Regions from separate parts of the Pseudarthrobacter sp. BIM B-2242 genome, predicted to be linked through region 2. Evidence: riboswitches for the same ligand, from Rfam matches in the RefSeq annotation. Region 2 holds a riboswitch; each other region holds the start of a gene.
The links. Region 2 has a riboswitch for cyclic di-AMP ahead of IDT60_RS11420 (M23 family metallopeptidase). Riboswitches for the same ligand answer to the same signal wherever they lie in the genome.
Positions count from the first base shown of each region.

Region 1 (5,872 bases), 1.7 Mb from region 2:
TGAGGATGCCCGGGAAGCGGAAGAAGATCAGCCTCCCGCAGCCGCAGCCGCAGCCGACGCCGACGCCGAGGCCGACACAGATGCCGACGCCGACGCGGCCCGCCCTGCGGACGAGGATGACGTGTCCGGGGAACCTGATCCCGAGGAAGACGAACCAGCATCCGAGGCTGACTAGCACGTTGGTACAGGCGCAGGGTGACCACCACGTAAGGCGGCAGTGATGTCCACCTTCAAATCCCTGCACATCCTCAACTACCGGATCTGGTTCATCGGCGCGCTGGTCTCCAACATCGGGACCTGGATGCAGCGGACCGCCCAGGACTGGCTGGTTTTCGATCACCTCACCGATCACGACGCGGGCGCCATGGGCATCACCATGGCGCTCCAGTTGGGACCGCAGCTCTTCCTTGCCCCCGTCGCCGGACTCGTAGCGGACCGTTACAGCCGCAAGCAGCTGCTGATTATGACCCAGTCCGTGATGGCCCTCCTGAGCACGGGGCTCGGTGTCCTGGTAGTCCTCGGCGCCGGGCAGTTGTGGCATGTCTATGGCTTTGCCCTGCTGCTGGGCATGGTGTCCGCGCTCGACGCCCCCGTACGCCAGACCTTCGTGTCAGAGCTTGTCCGGGACGACTACCTGCCCAACGCCGTGGCACTGAACAGCGCCTCCTTCAATGTGGCCCGTATGATCGGTCCTGCGGTGGCAGGAATCCTGACGGTGGCCGTGGGGCCGGGGTGGGTGTTCCTGATCAACACCGCCACGTTCCTTGCCATGCTCCTGAGCCTGTGGAAGATCCCGACGGCGACCTTGCGGCAGCTGCCCCGCGCAGCGCCGGGCAAGGGACGGATCAGGGAGGGCCTGCGTTATGTGCGGTTCCGGCCGGACATTGTGGTGGTCCTGGTGGCCGTCTTCATTGTGGGAACCCTGGGGCTGAACTTCGTGCTGTTCATCGCGGCCATGGTGGGGACCGAATTCGGCCTGGATGCCAGCGCGTTCGGACTTATGAATTCGATCATGGCCATCGGCTCGGTGGCGGGGGCGCTGCTGTCCGCCGGCCGCGGGAAACCCAGGCTGCGGATGATCTTTGGCGCGGCCGCTGCCTTTGGCGTGACCTCCGGTCTCGCGGCGCTGGCCCCAAACTATTTCTGGTTCGGAGTTGCGCTGGTACCGGTGGGGCTGTTCGCCATCACCATGATGACCAGTGCCAACGGCTATGTCCAGACCACCACCGATCCCGTCATGCGGGGCCGGGTTATGGCCTTGTACATGGCCATTTTTATGGGCGGAACACCCATCGGGGCGCCGCTGGTGGGTTGGGTGGCCAACGTGGCAGGGGCCCGCTGGTCGTTGGGCGTGGCCGCCGCTTCCGGGATCATTGCGGCGCTGATCGGCATGGTGTGGATCATCCGCGCCAGGCAGCTCCGGCTCGCCTTCGACCGGCGGGCCCGCGGCCTGCGCCAGTTTCGTGTTGTCTCCCGGCTGGGGGACAACACAAACGGCGCCGCCCGGGAAGAAGACCCGGACGACGCCGTCGGACGCTGACGCTGCCGGTGGCAGCGCGCTGAGCGCGGGGGATTACTTGCGCAGCTCGCCCACCACGTAGTCGATGCTGGCCAGCAAGGCTGAAACGTCGTCCGGTTCGATGGCGACAAACGTGGCGATCCGGAGCTGGTTGCGGCCCAGCTTGCGGTAAGGCTCGGTGTCCACCACGCCATTGGCACGCAGGACCTTGGCGATGGCCGCGGCATCGATCGAGTCATCGAAGTCGATGGTGGCGATGACGTTGGAGCGCTCTTCAGCCTTCGCCACGTACGGGGTGGCGAACTCTGACGCCTCCGCCCAGGCGTAGATCCGGCCCGCAGAGTCGGCCGTGCGCTTGCTGGCGAAGTCCAGGCCGCCGTTGGCGTTCAGCCACTGCACCTGGTTGTCCAGCGTTACCAGCGTGGTCAGGGAAGGGGTGTTGTAGGTCTGGTTCAGCTTCGAGTTATCGATCGCGGTCTGAAGGTCCAGGAAGTCCGGGATCCAGCGGCCGCTGGCTTTGATCCGCGCCGCGCGTTCCAGGGCGGCGGGGGAGAACAGGCCCAGCCAGAGGCCGCCGTCGGAAGCGAAGTTCTTCTGCGGTGCGAAGTAGTAGACGTCCGTCTCGGCAACGTCCACGTCCAGGCCGCCGGCCGCGGAGGTGGCGTCCACCAGTACCAGGGCGCCGGCATCGGCACCCTCAACACGCTTGACCGGAGCTGCCACGCCGGTGGAGGTCTCGTTCTGCGGCCAGGCGTACACGTCAACGCCGGCTTCGGCCCGGGCCGCCGGGCGGGTGCCGGGCTCGGATTTGATGATGGAGGACGCGTCCAGGAAGGGGGCCTTGTTTGTGGCTGCGGCGAACTTGGAGCCGAACTCGCCGAAGGACAGGTGCTGGGCCTTCTTCTCCACCAGGCCAAATGCTGCAACGTCCCAGAAGGCAGTGGAGCCGCCGACGCCCAGGACAACCTCGTAGCCCTCCGGGGCGCGGAAGAACTGGCTCAGGCCCTCGCGGACCGAACCCACAAGGTTCTTGACGGGCGCCTGGCGGTGTGAGGTACCCAGGATGGTCCGGGATGCCGCCTGGAGTGCTTCAAGCTGCTCCGGCCTGACCTTGGATGGTCCCGCGCCGAAGCGTCCGTCCTTGGGCAGGAGGTCGGCAGGAATAGTGATGCTGGTTTCGCTCACAAGGGCTCCAATTCGGCGTGGACATGTTGGCGTCCGGGACGGTGGGGTGGCCGGCAGTCAGCAACGACTGCAACGAGGGCCGCTTTTATTCTGCCTGAAACAGAAGAACGGGCGGGAACCGGCACCGTCATAGTCCAATCAACGAGACGATCTGCACCCTGCGGGATTATCCGGACAAACTCAAAATAGGCTAAGCTTTTCACCGGACCTCGACGCGGCTGGGACGCGATACGGTGGGACAACGCTAGGTACTGCGCTCGAGGAGCTGAGCTGGATGACGGATCTGATCGATACCACGGAGATGTATCTTCGAACCATTTTGGAGCTTGAAGAAGAGAACATCGTTGCCCTTCGCGCCCGCATCGCCGAGCGGCTGCGGCACTCCGGACCTACGGTGTCCCAAACCATCGGCCGGATGGAGCGCGACGGACTGGTTGTGGTCTCCGGCGACCGCCATCTGGAACTGACCGGGACAGGGCGCAAGCGGGCCACCGAGGTCATGCGCAAGCACCGGCTCGCTGAGCGCCTCCTGGCTGATGTCATCGGCCTGGACTGGGCTTACGTCCACGACGAAGCCTGCCGCTGGGAGCACGTGATGAGCGAGCGCGTTGAGCGGCGCATCTACGAACTGCTCGACCACCCCACTGAATCTCCTTACGGCAATCCCATCCCCGGCCTGGCAGCGCTGGGCGGAACATCCTCCGTTCCGGACGCCGGTGTGATTAATCTCGTAGAGGCCATGCTGGGCTACGGGCCAACATCGAGCGTGACGGTGAACCGCCTGGCAGAACCCATCCAGGTAGAACCTGAGTTGCTTGTGCAGCTGGATGAAGGCGGGATTCGGCCGGGCGCCTCCGTTTCCCTGGAACGCGTCGGGGAGTACATTTCCGTGCGGGTTCCCGGCATTGAGGGTGCGCTTGAGCTCCCGCCCGAAGTGGCTGCGCACGTCTTCGTTTCTGTCCGCTAGAGGACCCGCCTGACGGACGTCACGTCCCCGCTGCCCGGCGGTCCGGAGCGCCGCTCCAGGGCCCCGCTAGCGGATCGTCGCGCATTCCGCAAAAGATAACGGAATTGTTACCTCCCCGCTTCGTCGCATATAGTTTAAGCCAAGCGTCGATACAAAAGCGTTACCTGATCCGGAGCCGAGCTCTGCCAGCGGATCAGGTGCAAAGTCACCAACTGGCAGAGGCGGAGGAACCACAACCGGCAGTCAAAAAGCTGCCTTGGGGTGAAGTCCGTCAGCAGCAAGCCTTTCCAGCGGAAGAATCTCCCGGGATACCCCTGCGCCAAATGCTTGCCACGGCGGACCGGGTCTTTGAACTCTCTGACCCGAATCCGACAGCTAACTTCGCAGGCTATCCAGAGAGGAACATTCTTGACCACGCAATACTCCAGGGGCCGCCGCCGCGCGGCAGGCCCCGCTTCGGCGCCGCGGGCTGCCGAGGAATTTTCCGCGGAGAGGCCACGCGACGTACAGCGCGCAGCGCGGCGTCAGCGGCGTGGCGCGTTCAGGCAGATGACCGATTTTGCGGCCGCCAGCGGTATTGGCCAGAAAGCCGGAATTGCCCTCGCGGCCACTGGCCTGGCCCTCACTGTGACGGTTCCGGTCACGGGTCCGGTGATGGCCGACCAGCAGCCGGGCCAGTCCGTCGGCGCGGTTTCCGCAACCCCGCAGCCCGAGATTTCCGCTGAAGCAGCGGCTCAGATCGACTTCAGCCGCTCGTCAGTTGTGACGGAGGGTGACCCCGACGGCAAGCTCAAGCAGTTGCTGAGTGCGCAGTCGGCCGGCTCTATTACGCCTGCGGCCTCCGCGGGCAGCCTGGGCGCACCGCTCGCAGAACTCTCCACGGCGTCACCGTTCGGATTCCGGATCAGCCCCATCACGGGCGGGTCCGGGGACTTCCACCGCGGCCAGGACTTCATGGCCCAGTGCGGTACGTCGGTGCTGGCTGCTGCCAGTGGCACCGTGACGTTCGTCGGCTGGCACCAGTACGGCGGCGGCAACCGGGTAGTGGTGGACCATGGCAACGGCCTGGAGACCACGTACAACCACCTGTCGTCCGCAACGGTCAGCACAGGCCAGACAGTGACCCGCGGCGATGTCGTGGCCCTCAGCGGCACCACGGGGGCCTCCACGGGCTGCCACCTCCACTTTGAAGTCCAGGTCAACGGCGAAGTTGTTGACCCCACAGGCTGGCTCTAAGCGCAAAATGAGCGCTAGCTCTCAATTCACCGAGACCTGCCGTGACCTGAATGTGACATTGGCTCTGAACTGCTGTAACGTCTAAAGCGCGTCAACTTTTCCGAAGTTGACGTTCTTGAGTGGATTGCCTAGCTCTGCCACCGCTCAAGGTCCGTTCGCATGAATTCGTCTGGCAGGGGCGGGGGAACCAATTTTGGTCTTCGATCCTGAAGGCCTTGGGGTTAAGTCGCAAAGCTTCCCAGGAAGCGGCGCGGCCGGGTGACTCCCATCCGAATCCGACAGCTCACCTCGCAGGCATTGGGAGAGGCTACCTTCGTGTCTTCACGCCATAATTCTGCGCGCCACCGCGCGCAAACGGTTCGCACCAACCCCTTGGGCTCCGTGTCCAAGGCTGTTAGTGCAAACGCCGGGACCGTAGGTCGCCAGGCTGCTGTCATCGCAGCTGCGTCAGGTCTGATCCTGACCATGGGGCTTCCGGCCAACGCCGCGGACACCACCGCAGGTGTGTCCGCCTCCACCGAGTCCGGTTCAACGCAGACTGCGCTTGCCGTCACTGCCGCGCCCACGGCCACGGTTTCCTTCGAGCGCATTGTGGTCGAGACCACGCCGGCGCCGAAGATCGAACCGGTCCGTGCACAGTCCACGGCTTCCGAAACAGCAGCCGAAGCGGCAGCTGAAACGGAAACCGCCGCTGCCGGTGCAGCCGAGACCAAGCTTGCGGACACTGTTTCTGCAGCCGCAGGTTCGGGCTTGGCAGCAATTGCGTACACCGGTATCGGCAGCCCTTACGTCTGGGGAGGCACCTCTCCCAATGGCTGGGACTGCTCCGGCTTCACCCAGTGGGTTTACGCCCAGGCCGGCATCAGCATTCCCCGCGTCAATGCCTGGACCGCGATGCGGCCCACCGCCACCCCGGCCCCGGGTGACCTGGTGATGCAGAACGGCGGAGCGCACGTTGGTATCTA
Region 1 is NZ_CP061721.1:764,338-770,209, forward strand. Features, by position in the region: gene IDT60_RS03635 (DUF3027 domain-containing protein) at 1-175, shown strand, start outside; gene IDT60_RS03640 (MFS transporter) at 221-1,540, shown strand; gene serC (phosphoserine transaminase) at 1,574-2,704, opposite strand; gene IDT60_RS03650 (metal-dependent transcriptional regulator) at 2,979-3,671, shown strand; cyclic di-AMP (ydaO/yuaA leader) riboswitch at 3,835-4,076, shown strand; gene IDT60_RS03655 (M23 family metallopeptidase) at 4,080-4,907, shown strand; cyclic di-AMP (ydaO/yuaA leader) riboswitch at 5,047-5,218, shown strand; gene IDT60_RS03660 (C40 family peptidase) at 5,289-5,872, shown strand, end outside.
Region 1: linked by a shared signal. The riboswitch ahead of IDT60_RS03655 (M23 family metallopeptidase) and the one ahead of IDT60_RS11420 (M23 family metallopeptidase) in region 2 are both predicted to bind cyclic di-AMP.

Region 2 (5,872 bases):
GCCGAACCAGAGGCACGCCCCGACCAGGTGAAGGCCCAGGGAATTGGTGGCCTGTTCGTGGTCGGTACCGCTGGAGGCATGGCCAATGAGGATGACGGGAACCAGTCCTGCGATGGCCAGCAGCGCCGCGGCCGCCAGGGGCCCCGGCGAGCGGGCACCGAACACCACTGTTGCTACCACTGCTGCGATGATCACGACCGACAGCCACGCGTTTCCGCTGGGCAGTTCTGTCATATAGGCGACAAGGCCGGCAGAAAATTCGGGGCTGCCGGAGACCGGGACGCCGGCGATGTCCGCGAAGCCCAGGACCAGGACCGCCAGCGCCGAGAAGGTCCAGATGATGCTGGTGGTCGCAACCAGGACCATGATCCGGGTAAAGGCGGGGTGCTCAGCCCCTGTTGCCGGGGCCTGCCGGCGAACACCGGTTCGGGAGGCCCGGCCGGCGCTTTTGAGGGGCGGGAGAATGAAAGCGGCAAAGACAAGCCCGCCGATCGTTGCCGCCGCCGCCAGGTTGTGTATTGTCTGCGCCAGGCCGTAGCCCCACTGAACCAGCGCCCCCGGGTCCCGGGTCTCGGCCGGAAGAGTTCCCCTGCCGTAGGCGGTCGCAGCAAGGACGACCACCAAGGCAACTGCGCAGGCGGCCGCCAGCCAGACCGGCCCGGGTGAAACAGTTGTCCTCTCCTGTGAAGCGGAGGCTTTGAGCGCCACGATACGTCCTAACCTGGTCCTGGCCGCGTCCCGGAAGGGCGGGGACGGAGCGCGAAACGAAACACCGCGCGCGACACCAGATTATCTGTAGAGTTGTTCACACGTTAAACGCGCGTGTCGGCGTGCGTTCCCCCGGGCCGCGGGCCTCGTGCGCTTGCCGCACGTATCCGGGGCAGATCACAGATTCAGCACATAAAGGTAGCCTAGATGGATGACGCAGATCCCACCCCTGGCCCCTTCCGGGCCGGAGTGTTCCCTCCGGCTCGTCGATGCAGACAAAGTCGAGGCGGTCCGGTCCCGGATGCCTGGAGATTCGGACGTGGCCGATTTGGCGGTGATCTTCGGGCTGCTCTCGGACCCTGGCCGGGTCAGGATCCTGATCGCCCTCCTCGAAGGGGAAATGTGCGTCTGCGACCTGGCAGCAACCACCGGGCTGAGCGAATCCGGCGTCTCCCACGCCCTGCGCCTGCTGCGCGGGCCCAGGGTTGTTCAGGTGCGCCGCTCGGGCAGAATGGCCTACTACTCACTGGCAGACTCCCACGTCCGGATGCTGCTCGATCTTGGCCTGACCCACGTGGGCCATACAGGGAAGGACCGGTTGCGCGCGGTCGAAACCGCCCAGCCAGGCTGATAGGGGCCGCTGTGTCTGCGCGGTGCGGCCGCCGGTGCTGCCATGTCTGAGCCGGAGATCACCGGTCCGGTCTGGCTTCCTTCGCTGCCCCCGTCGCTTACTGAATACCTGGCGCCCAACCTGCAGCCGGTACCGCTGATCCCTGCCCTGACGCTCCTGGCCGCGGTGTTTTACCTTGCAGGGGCGATCCGGCTGTGGCGGCAGGGCCGGCGCTGGTCCGTGGTGCGGACCTGTTCCTTCCTGGTGGGCTGTCTGGCCATCCTCGTGGTCATGGGAGCCGGTATCGAAGGGTACGGGCTGCGGATGTTCTCCATCTTCATGTTCCAGCAACTGACTCTCATGATGGCCGTTCCACCGCTGCTGGTAATTGGATCACCAGGAACACTGCTGCTGCGTGCCACACCACACGGCAGGCTCGGCCGCCGCGTCCTTCAGGCAGCGCTGTGGGGTCTGCGTTCGGGCTGGGGGCGCATTGCGATTCACCCGGCCTTCATGGTCCCGCTGTTCCTGCTCAGCTTCTACGGCGTGTACTTCTCGGGCCTGGCGGACCTGCTGCTGCCTAGCTGGTACGGCCACGTCGGCCTGGAACTGCTGTTTTTGATCTCCGGGATCCTCTTCACTGTCCCGTTAATCTCCGCCGATCCCCTGCCGAGCCGCCAGACACACTTCGGGCGGATGGTCGACATTTTCGCGGAGATGCCGCTCCATGCCTTCTTCGGGGTGGTCGTCATGATGGCGACCACGCCCATGGTGAAGTTCTTCGCCGCACCCCCTCCAGGATGGAATGTCGACCCGATGACGGACCAAGGCGTGGCCGGCGGACTGGCCTGGTCCTACGGGGAGCTGCCCGGGGTGCTCCTGCTGATGTTCATCCTGGTCCGGTGGCAGCGCGAGGAGGCAAGATCCAACGCCAGCATCGAGCGGGCCGAGCTGACCGGAGGAACCCCCGAGCTGGACGCCTACAACAGCTACCTGCAGCACCTGGCAGACAGACCTGAGCGTCACCGCTGATCAGCAGCGCCGTCCGACTTGACCCCCGGGTCTGGTCGTATGAAGATATCTGCAGACGAGTTTTACAAAGCGTAGAAGTAGCTTTCTTTTCCTGCTGTTATCGGATTGTGACATTCTCGTTCGGTTAGGTAGCATTGATTCAGGCTTTTCTGTATTAAGCCTCGGCTCCGCATGCTCAGCCCCGCCGGCGGTGCCAGACGACGAACCCTTTACGGCGGGGGCGGAGGACCCACTCACGGCAGCTTGCTGCCTTGGGGTGAAGACGCACACTCGGCAGCGGCCCTGCGGGCCGGTGACGGGGCTGCGTCCGGGCTTTTTTCCTTGGCCCGAACCCGACAGCTAACTTCGCAGGCGACCTGAAAGGATAGCTGTGCTCCCCTCCCGCCACGGCCGCCGCCGTGCCCTGCCCCGAGACCGCTCCCGAGCCCGCGCAGGTGCTGCAGGGCCGCGGGGACGGTCCGGTCCCCACGCCCCGTCCCGGCGCCCTGCCTGGCTTCCCGGGGCCTCCGCTTTTGCTGCCGTCGCTATGCTCGCGTCCGGTATACCCGCCGCGCATGCCGGCCTAGTTGCTGCCGGACCCGTCCCAGCCGCCCCGCCGGCGGCCGTTGAGGCTGCACCGGCCATTGCGGCGCAGGCGCAGGCGGTCATCACCTATCCACGCACTGACGTCGGAACCAGTCCGGCCGAACGGCCTGCGGCACCGGCGCCTGCCGGAACAGGATCCACTGCCGGAACGCCGGCCGCAGTTCCTCCCGATGCAGCGGCGGCACCGCCAGGGGCTGTACCCGTGGATGCCACCTTGGCCGCCCCGCTGGCCAGCATGTCCATTTCGTCTCCGTTCGGTTTCCGGACCAGCCCGATCACCGGCGGGTCCGGCGAACTGCATACCGGACTGGACTTGGTGGCCTCCTGCCAGACCGCAGTGTTCAGCGCCGGCTCCGGCACCGTGGTGGAGGCCGGGTGGTCCCAGAACGGCGGAGGGAACCGCATCGTGGTGGATCATGGCAATGGGATGAAGAGCACGTATAACCATCTTTCGTCGATAGAGGTTCCGGTCGGAGCCGTGGTGGGCAAGGGCCAGCGGCTCGGCGGTGCCGGCACGACCGGAAACTCCACCGGATGCCACCTGCACTTCGAAATCGTCCGCAACGGCGTGACCGTGGATCCCCAGGGCTGGCTTTGAGCATGACCGACATGGAGGCGCGCGAACAGCCCAAGGCAACGTCGGTGCTGCCCAGGAAACGGCTGTGGGCAGTTTTTGTCACGGTTGTGGCCCTCACCGCGCTGGGCTTCTTTGCCTTGGGGCGGCTTTCCGCCGCGCCCACTGTAGTCCCGGACGCCGGCCCGGACGCCGGGTTTGCCCGGGATATGCAGACCCATCATGCCCAGGCGGTGGAGATGGCCCTGCTGATCCGGGACAAGTCCGAGAACCCCGAGGTCCGGGCGATTGCCTATGACATTGCCACTGCACAGCAGCATCAAAATGGGCAGATGTTTGCCTGGCTGCAGGACTGGGGGCTCTCCCAGACCGGGACAGCGCCGCCGATGGCCTGGATGAAGGCAGATGGTACTCATGACGGGGCCGGTGCCTCGCACGGTGCCCCAGCTGCCGGTGGCGGAAATACCATGGAAGGCATGGCCACCCAGGAACAGATGCAGGCCTTGCGCGAATCCTCAGGTGCGGAGGCGGAGCGTTTATTCGTTGATTTGATGATCCGCCATCATCAAGGTGGCGTTGCAATGGCCACCGCCGGTACCCGTCTGGCGGAAACCTCAAAGGTACGGGACTTCGCTGCCCGTATCCTCGAAGCACAGACAGCTGAAATCAGGGCCCTTGAAGAGCTCCGTGGCCGACTTTGACCGCCCCAAAAGAGAGTGAGACCGCCGATGTCCGGAAAACCGAAAGCCGGTGAGGACCGCAAAGCGCTCCTAGCTGCAGTGCAGGCCAGGCATCGGGCCGCCGACAGGCGGCGGGCCTGGCTGATCTACGGCACCGGCGCGGCGGTCGTGCTCGCAATCATTGCCGCAGTGACCTTTGTCCTTGTGGCAGAGGTGCAGCAGCGCGAGCAGCTCAATGCCGCTGCGGCCCGCCCGATCGAGGGTGAGCAGGACTATCCGGACCAGTCCAGAAACCACACCAGCGGGGCCGTCAATTATCCGCAGACTCCGGCCACCGGCGGAGACCATGCACCGGTCTGGACGAACTGCGGGATCTACACCGCCCCCGTTGAACAGACCCGGGCAGTGCATTCCCTCGAACACGGGGCCGTCTGGCTCACCTACCGCCCCGACCTGCCCACGGACCAGATCGCCAGCCTAACCTCGCTGGCCGTCGGACAGGATTACCTCTTGGCCAGCCCCGTTCCGGGGCAGGTCTCCCCGGTGGTCGCAACAGCGTGGGGCAAGCAGCTCGCCGTGGACAGCGGCAGCGACGAACGCCTGGCACCGTTCATTAAAAAATACCGGCAAGGCGCGCAGGCACCCGAGCCCGGGGCTGTTTGTTCCGGCGGCGTGCAGGGCTGACATTGCTGCCAAATAAGGACCGGGAGCCCAGGGCCTACGGATTCCTGCTGTCCTGGCGGTGGGTGGGCATCCTGGGTCTGGCCGTTCTGTTCGCTGCGGCCTGCATAGGGCTGGGTAACTGGCAGATGGACCGGCGAAACCAGGCAGTCACCGAAATCCGCCGTGTCCAGCAGAACTACGACAAGCCGCCTGTGCCCTACGAAGAAGCCAGCCGCTATTTTGATCACGCCGAGCCGGACGCGAAATGGACGACCGTATCCGTTAGAGGCCAGTACCTCGCCGAAGACCAGCGGATCGTGCGGAATCGGCCCAACTACTCTGCCGCAGGGTACGAGATTGTGGTGCCGTTCCGTCTGCTAACCGGCGAAACGATCATCATCAACCGCGGCTGGGTTCCCATCGGAAACAACCGGCCCGGCTACCCTGATATGGTTCCTGCACCGCCGACTGGAACCGTCACTGCGGTGGTGCGGATCAAACCCTCAGAAGCCGACGTGGACCGCGCTGCTCCGGAAGGGCAACTGGCCAGCATCGACCTGACCTCCTATGCCCGCCAGCTGCAGTACCCTGTGAAGACAGGCAGCTATGGCCTCATGGCTTCCGAAACGCCCCCGCCGGAAACTGCGCCTCAGCAACTCGCCCCACCCAAGGTGCAGGAAGGGTCAAACCTGTCCTACGCGATGCAGTGGATTACCTTCGGCGTGCTGGCCTTTGTCGGGTTCGGTTACATGGCCCGGCAACAGGCCCGCATCGGTCGGGAGGAACGTGAACTTGAGGAACCGTCCGAACCCGGACAACACCGTGCCCAGGGCAAAGCACGCCGCCCACGCTCTGATGACGAGGAAGATGCTCTTCTGGATGCCATGGGCCTCTAAGAGCGGAGGCCAGCCAGCCGTGGAGTACCTGACGGCCAGCCGCAGCCGGGCCGGCGGATCCGCTGCAGAGGCGACGACCGGACCCTGGGCGGCCGTTTGCTGCGCACGGCGTCGATTGCCCTCA
Region 2 is NZ_CP061721.1:2,478,831-2,484,702, forward strand. Features, by position in the region: gene IDT60_RS11405 (cytochrome c oxidase assembly protein) at 1-708, opposite strand, end outside; gene IDT60_RS11410 (helix-turn-helix transcriptional regulator) at 920-1,339, shown strand; gene IDT60_RS11415 (cytochrome c oxidase assembly protein) at 1,382-2,350, shown strand; cyclic di-AMP (ydaO/yuaA leader) riboswitch at 2,539-2,718, shown strand; gene IDT60_RS11420 (M23 family metallopeptidase) at 2,721-3,533, shown strand; gene IDT60_RS11425 (DUF305 domain-containing protein) at 3,536-4,210, shown strand; gene IDT60_RS11430 (DUF3105 domain-containing protein) at 4,238-4,873, shown strand; gene IDT60_RS11435 (SURF1 family protein) at 4,876-5,748, shown strand.

Region 3 (5,872 bases), 1.8 Mb from region 2:
GGGACTGCGCATAGGCGCGGATTTCCTGGGCAAGCTTGGCAATGGAGGTTCCTGCAGCTGCGGCAGTCTCCTCATCGATCCCCATGTACAGGACAAATCCACGGGCCACGTTGTCGTTGGCGACGGGGCGCACGGTGTTGGGCCCCGATACCACCGGCGTCGGCGCGGTAAACGGCGCGGCTTCGGCGGGCTGGACGGCGCGCAGCTGGCCGTAGGAGTTGGGGTTGTAACCCTGGGGGACGTAGCCGGGAGCGGGAAAGCTGGTTCCGGAGGTGGCCGGGGCGAACGCGGGCCGGGTGCCAAAGCCTTGGCGGAGCCCGGCTGCCTGGCTGGGCTTACCTGCGTTACGGACGGAGATGTGGACGTATCCGGATGCAACTGACATGAATGCTTACCTCAATGTGAATGGCCGTCATCGCGGCTCGAATGCTCGGGTTGCCTGCAATGAAAATCTGGAAGGGAGGGGCGCCCGACTCTGGACCGGGGGGAGTAGGCGAATGCCTAAGAACTTCGTGGGGTTTGAAGGTCAGGCGTGCATTCGACAACAGCGCATGTCGGCAGCAGCGGATGTGCTGGGCCAATATTCTGCGGCTGCAGGTGCTGTTGAGTTCTTGTTCACAATTGAAAGTGTGCAACGTAACAATGAAAACTTGCAAGTAACAAAGGGTCAGTCATTCCGCATTGTGAGACAAAACCGCAAATTGTGGTGTAGATCACGATTCTGGCAGAACGATAAAATAACACTTGTTATCCGGAAGAACCGCCCGTGCAGGCAAAGTTGACGAACTTTATTCGGCTGGAACCAGGCACGGACTCTTGAAATTCATCGACGTATGGTTTACCGAAATTGCGCCTCCCGTTTTGTCTTCTGTCCACCCGCGGACGCTCCTGCAGCCGGGAATTTCGTCCAAACCGGCAACGGAAGCGGCTTAACACGGTCTTTAGGCCCCGTGGTGCCGTTCCGCACATAGGACCGGGGGACGCGCCGGCGGGCCGTTCAGCTCGCTAGGCTGAGATTCACAGCGTGCACACAGGAACCCCATAGCGTGAGCTAACCGAAAGATCAGAGAGTTGTCCCATGGCCACTTCGCACTCCATGACCAACAACCTTCCGCAGCTGACCCACCCGGACGGCTCCCCTATCCGCGCCTTGGTAGTCGACGACGAACCCAGCCTCTCTGAGCTTATGAGCATGGGGTTGCGCATGGCCGGCTGGTCCGTTGCCGTGGCCGCGGACGGCCCGGAGGCCGTAAAGCTCGCCAAGGAGTTCCGCCCGGACGTCCTGGTACTGGACGTCATGCTGCCGGGGTTCGACGGCGTTGAGCTGCTGGGCAGGATCCGCGCCTTTGCCCCGGAGGTACCTGCGCTGTTCCTGACTGCCAAGGACGCCGTCCAGGACCGGATTGTAGGGCTGGCCGCCGGCGGGGACGACTACGTCACGAAGCCCTTCAGCATGGAAGAGGTCCTGCTGCGGCTGCACCGCCTGGTTCAGCGGTCCGGCGTGGCTGCGATGGACACGGCCGAGCTGGTGGTGGGCGACCTTGTCCTCAACATCGACACCCGTGAAGTCACCCGGGCCGGTGACGGGCTGCAGCTGACGGCAACCCAGTTCGAGCTGCTCCGCTACCTGATGGAGAACCCCAGGCGCGTCATCAGCAAGGCGCAGATCCTCGACCGGGTCTGGAACTACGATTTCGGCGGCCAGGCGAACATTGTGGAGCTCTACATCTCCTATCTTCGCAAGAAGGTGGATGCAGTGCACCCGCCCATGATTCACACCGTGCGGGGTGCCGGCTACGTCATCAAACCGGCCGAATAGCGCCGCCGTCCATGCCGCGAGAAATCACGCACCCTGGCCGCAGCTGGCTGAAACCGGCAACCTGGCACCTGCGCACGCGCCTGATCCTGCTGGCAATGACGTTGCTGGTGGCCATCTGCGGCGCCGTGGGCCTGTTCAGCTATGCCTCCATGGATTCGTTCCTTACCAGGCAGCTGGATGAACAGTTGAGCCAGGCCGCCAACCGCTCGAATGATCCCGGCCGCCCGCCCCAGGGTGGCTTCAACGGCAGGGATCCCCTGGATGCCCGTGGCCAGAGTGTCGGAACCCTGAATGCGCGCATCGTCAACGGTCAGATCAACATTGGCGGCTACCTCGACTCGGACACCACCCGGTCTGCGCTCAGCTCTGAAGACAAGCAAACACTGCTGGCGCTGACGCGGAACGGCAATCCCGTGGATCGCCCACTCTCCAACGGGGATTACCGGATTGTGGCCGTGGAAACCGGCTTCGGCGACGTTTTGGTCACCGGGCTTCCCCTGGCCGGCAAGGAAAGCACCCTCGCTTCCCTGGTGTGGACCTTTGTCTTTGTCTCGCTGGGCGGGCTGGTGCTGATCGGACTCGCCGGAACGGTGCTGATCCGCCGGACCATGCAGCCGTTGGAGCAGCTGTCCGAGGTGGCAACCAAGGTTGCGCGGCTCCCGCTGGACGCCGGCGAGGTGGCCCTCGCGGTGCGCGTCCCGCCGTCGACCGCCAATCCCGGAACCGAAGTGGGCAGCGTGGGCCACGCCCTGAACCTGATGCTGGACAACGTCGCCAGCGCCCTTGAGGCGCGTCAGCGGAGCGAGACGAAGGTGCGGCAGTTCGTTGCCGATGCCTCGCATGAACTGCGCACCCCGTTGACCGCCATCCGCGGGTACACGGAGCTGATGCGGATGACCGAAGACTTCACGCCGGACGGCCGGAAGTCCCTCGCACGCGTGCAGAGCCAGTCCGAACGCATGACCACCCTGGTGGAGGACCTGCTCCTGCTCGCCCGGCTTGACGAAGGGCAGCCCCTGAAACTCAGCGAGGTTGACCTGACCCAGCTCGTGATCGAGGCAGTCAGCGATGAAAAAGTTATCGCACCCGGCCACAACTGGCGCCTGGAACTCCCTGATGAGCCGGTGTCGGTCAATGGCGACGCGGCGCAGCTTCGCCAGGTACTGGTAAATCTGCTCTCCAACGCGCGCAAGCACACGGCCCCGGGCACCACCGTGGTCACCAGTGTGGAAAAGTCCGCCGGCAGTGCAGTCGTTACCGTGACGGACGACGGCGGCGGCATCCCACCGGAATTCGTGGACCACGTTTTTGCCAGGTTTGCCCGCGCAGACGCGGCCCGCAAAGGCACTGCGCCCGCGTCCGGCGTTGGGGCCGCCGAAGGCACCAGCGGCCTCGGCCTGTCCATCGTCCAGTCAATCGCCGAGGCGCACGGCGGCACGGTTGACGTAGCATCGCGCCCTGGACGCACGGCGTTTGTTTTGCGCCTTCCCATGGGAGTTACGGCACCGCAAGGCAACGCGCCGACGTCGTGATCTCCGTTACCAAAATGTGACTTAAGCTCCGCGCTCCTGTAGCGTCAATGGGGTGCGGTTCCCGTTCGGGCCGCATATCCGGATGTCGCCAAGCTCTGCCGCTTCCCGGATCCCGTATTCAGAGGCAGAGGCGGGGGACCCAGAGTCCCGGGCGTAAATGCCCTTGGGGTGAAGCCAGCACGTGATGTTTCCGTGTGGCCGGATGCCCTCATCCGAACCCGACAGCTAACTCCGCAGGTGTGAGAGGCGATCCATCATGTCTGAATCCAAGGTACAAACGCGCCCGGAGAACGGGTCCACCAAAAATCACCGCAAGATTCCCTCCCTGGCCCAGCGGGCAGCCGTCTTCACCGCGGCATGCGCTCTCCTCATCGGTGTGGGCGCAGCAGGCCAGGCAAACGAAGCCAGCCAGCTGGCAGCTGCCAGCGACACCCAGCAGTTGTCCACGGCCGACCTCGAGTCCAAGCTGAGCATGGAAAAAGCAGAGGTTCAGGCCAAGGCCGCCCCGTCCCCGGAGCCCGAAATCAGCGTTGCCCCGCAGGCCGCTGAACCGGCACCGGCCCCGGCCCCCGAGCCCGCACCCGCCCCTGAGCCTGCCCCGGCTGTAGCCGTGGACGACCCCGCCGGAGCCCAGGCATATGCGGCTGGCCAGCTGGCCAGCTACGGCTGGGCGCCGGACCAGATGCAGTGCCTGCAGACCCTGTGGACCAAGGAATCTGACTGGACCACCACGGCCACCAACCCCAGCAGCGGTGCCTACGGCATCGTCCAGTCGCTCCCCGCCGAGAAAATGGCGAGCGCAGGTGCGGACTGGCTCACCAACTACCGCACCCAGATCAACTGGGGACTGAACTACATCCAGGAGCGCTACCAGTCACCGTGCGGTGCGCTGAACTTCCACCTGTCGAACAACTGGTACTAAGCCAGATTTTCAGCATCCGTAATGCGCAGCAGGCCCTGAATCCCCCGGTTCAGGGCCTGCTGTCGTGAGCGGGAGCCCACGGCATCCGGCATTGCCGGACCCTGCGTGTCCGGTGACGGGGCAGCGCCGTTCCTGCGCACAAATGGAAGTGGATGCCGGCCCTAGAGCCGGAATGAAATGATCCTGCGGCCCGTGGCGTCCGCATCCACTGCTGCAGTGACTGAACTGTAGTCCTGGATATGCAGCACCCCTTCAGGCAGCGGGCCGGTATTAGGACCCACGGCCACGGTCCGCATGCCTGCGGCCACACCGGCGGCAATTCCGGCCGGCGCATCCTCAAACACCACGGCATCCTCCGGCTCCACGCCCAGCAGTGAAGCGGCCCGCAGGTAGCCTTCAGGATGCGGCTTGCCCCGCGTCACCAGGTCCGCAGTGAGGGCTGTTGCCGGCATGGCCAGCCCTGCGGCTTCCATGCGGATATCCGCCAGAAGCCGGTCTGCGGAAGTGACCAGCGCGATCGCGTCAGCCGGGAGGCTCTGTAGCAGGCGGGCGATGCCCGGCAGCGCGACAATGCCCTCGGTCCGCACGCGTTCCATTGCGCCGAGTTCCTCCGTGAGGGCGGCCACGTCTGCACCCTCCGGCGCGAACCGCCGCACAGTGTCAATGGCCTGCACACCATGTGAAGTCCGGATGATCTCTGCGATGTCCAGGCTGTAGCGTGCGGCGAACTCACCCCACACCTGCTCGACGACAGCGGTGGAGTCCACCAGGGTGCCGTCCATGTCGAAGAGGACTGCACGGCAGGAAAGCATGACGGTGGAAGCGGGGGCTGGAATGCTCATCGCTCCATCTTGCCCCAGATGTTCCAGGCTTCGTGTCCCGAGTGTCCTAGGCTTCCCGTCCCGGGATGTACTGCACGGCCCACTTGTTGCCGTCAGGGTCCGCGAAGTACACAAAGTGACCCCAGGCCTGGACGTCCACGTCGCTCACGTCCACCCCGTTGTTCTTGAGGTAGTCATGGGCGGCATGGATGTCACTGACCACCAGCTGCAGGCTCGGGGCTGTGCCCGGCGGGGCATCATTGAGGCCCTCGCCAATACAGATGGAGCAGCCGGAGCCGCGTGGCGTCAGCTGGACAAAGCGGATGCCGTCCATGGGCCGCTCGTCGAAGTCGGCATTAAAGCCAACCTTGTTGACGTAAAAATCCTTCGCGCGGTCCACATCGGACACAGGGACAAAGACGAGTTCAAGTTTCCAGTCCATCCGCACAGGCTAGCGGCGGCCTCTTAAAACCGAAAGACCTGGATGCTACCCTCTGCCCGGCAAATACTGCCGCTTAGCCGGCAATGCCGTACAGGCGGTCACCCGCGTCGCCGAGCCCGGGAACAATGTAGGACTTGTCGTTCAGCTTCTCGTCGATGGAAGCGAGCACGATGGTTACGTTGGCATCAGCAAGTTCTTCTTCCAGCTTCGCCAGGCCTTCGGGGGCGGCCAGAAGGCAGATGCAGGTGACGTCAGAGGCGCCTCGCTTGAACAGGAACTTGATGGCTTCGCGGAGGGTGCCTCCGGTGGCCAGCATCGGGTCCAGCACAAAGATCT
Region 3 is NZ_CP061721.1:628,970-634,841, reverse strand. Features, by position in the region: gene IDT60_RS03080 (winged helix-turn-helix domain-containing protein) at 1-385, opposite strand, end outside; gene IDT60_RS03075 (response regulator transcription factor) at 1,079-1,819, shown strand; gene IDT60_RS03070 (HAMP domain-containing sensor histidine kinase) at 1,831-3,351, shown strand; cyclic di-AMP (ydaO/yuaA leader) riboswitch at 3,454-3,602, shown strand; gene IDT60_RS03065 (hypothetical protein) at 3,608-4,273, shown strand; gene IDT60_RS03060 (HAD-IA family hydrolase) at 4,435-5,115, opposite strand; gene IDT60_RS03055 (VOC family protein) at 5,162-5,536, opposite strand; gene upp (uracil phosphoribosyltransferase) at 5,610-5,872, opposite strand, start outside.
Region 3: linked by a shared signal. The riboswitch ahead of IDT60_RS03065 (hypothetical protein) and the one ahead of IDT60_RS11420 (M23 family metallopeptidase) in region 2 are both predicted to bind cyclic di-AMP.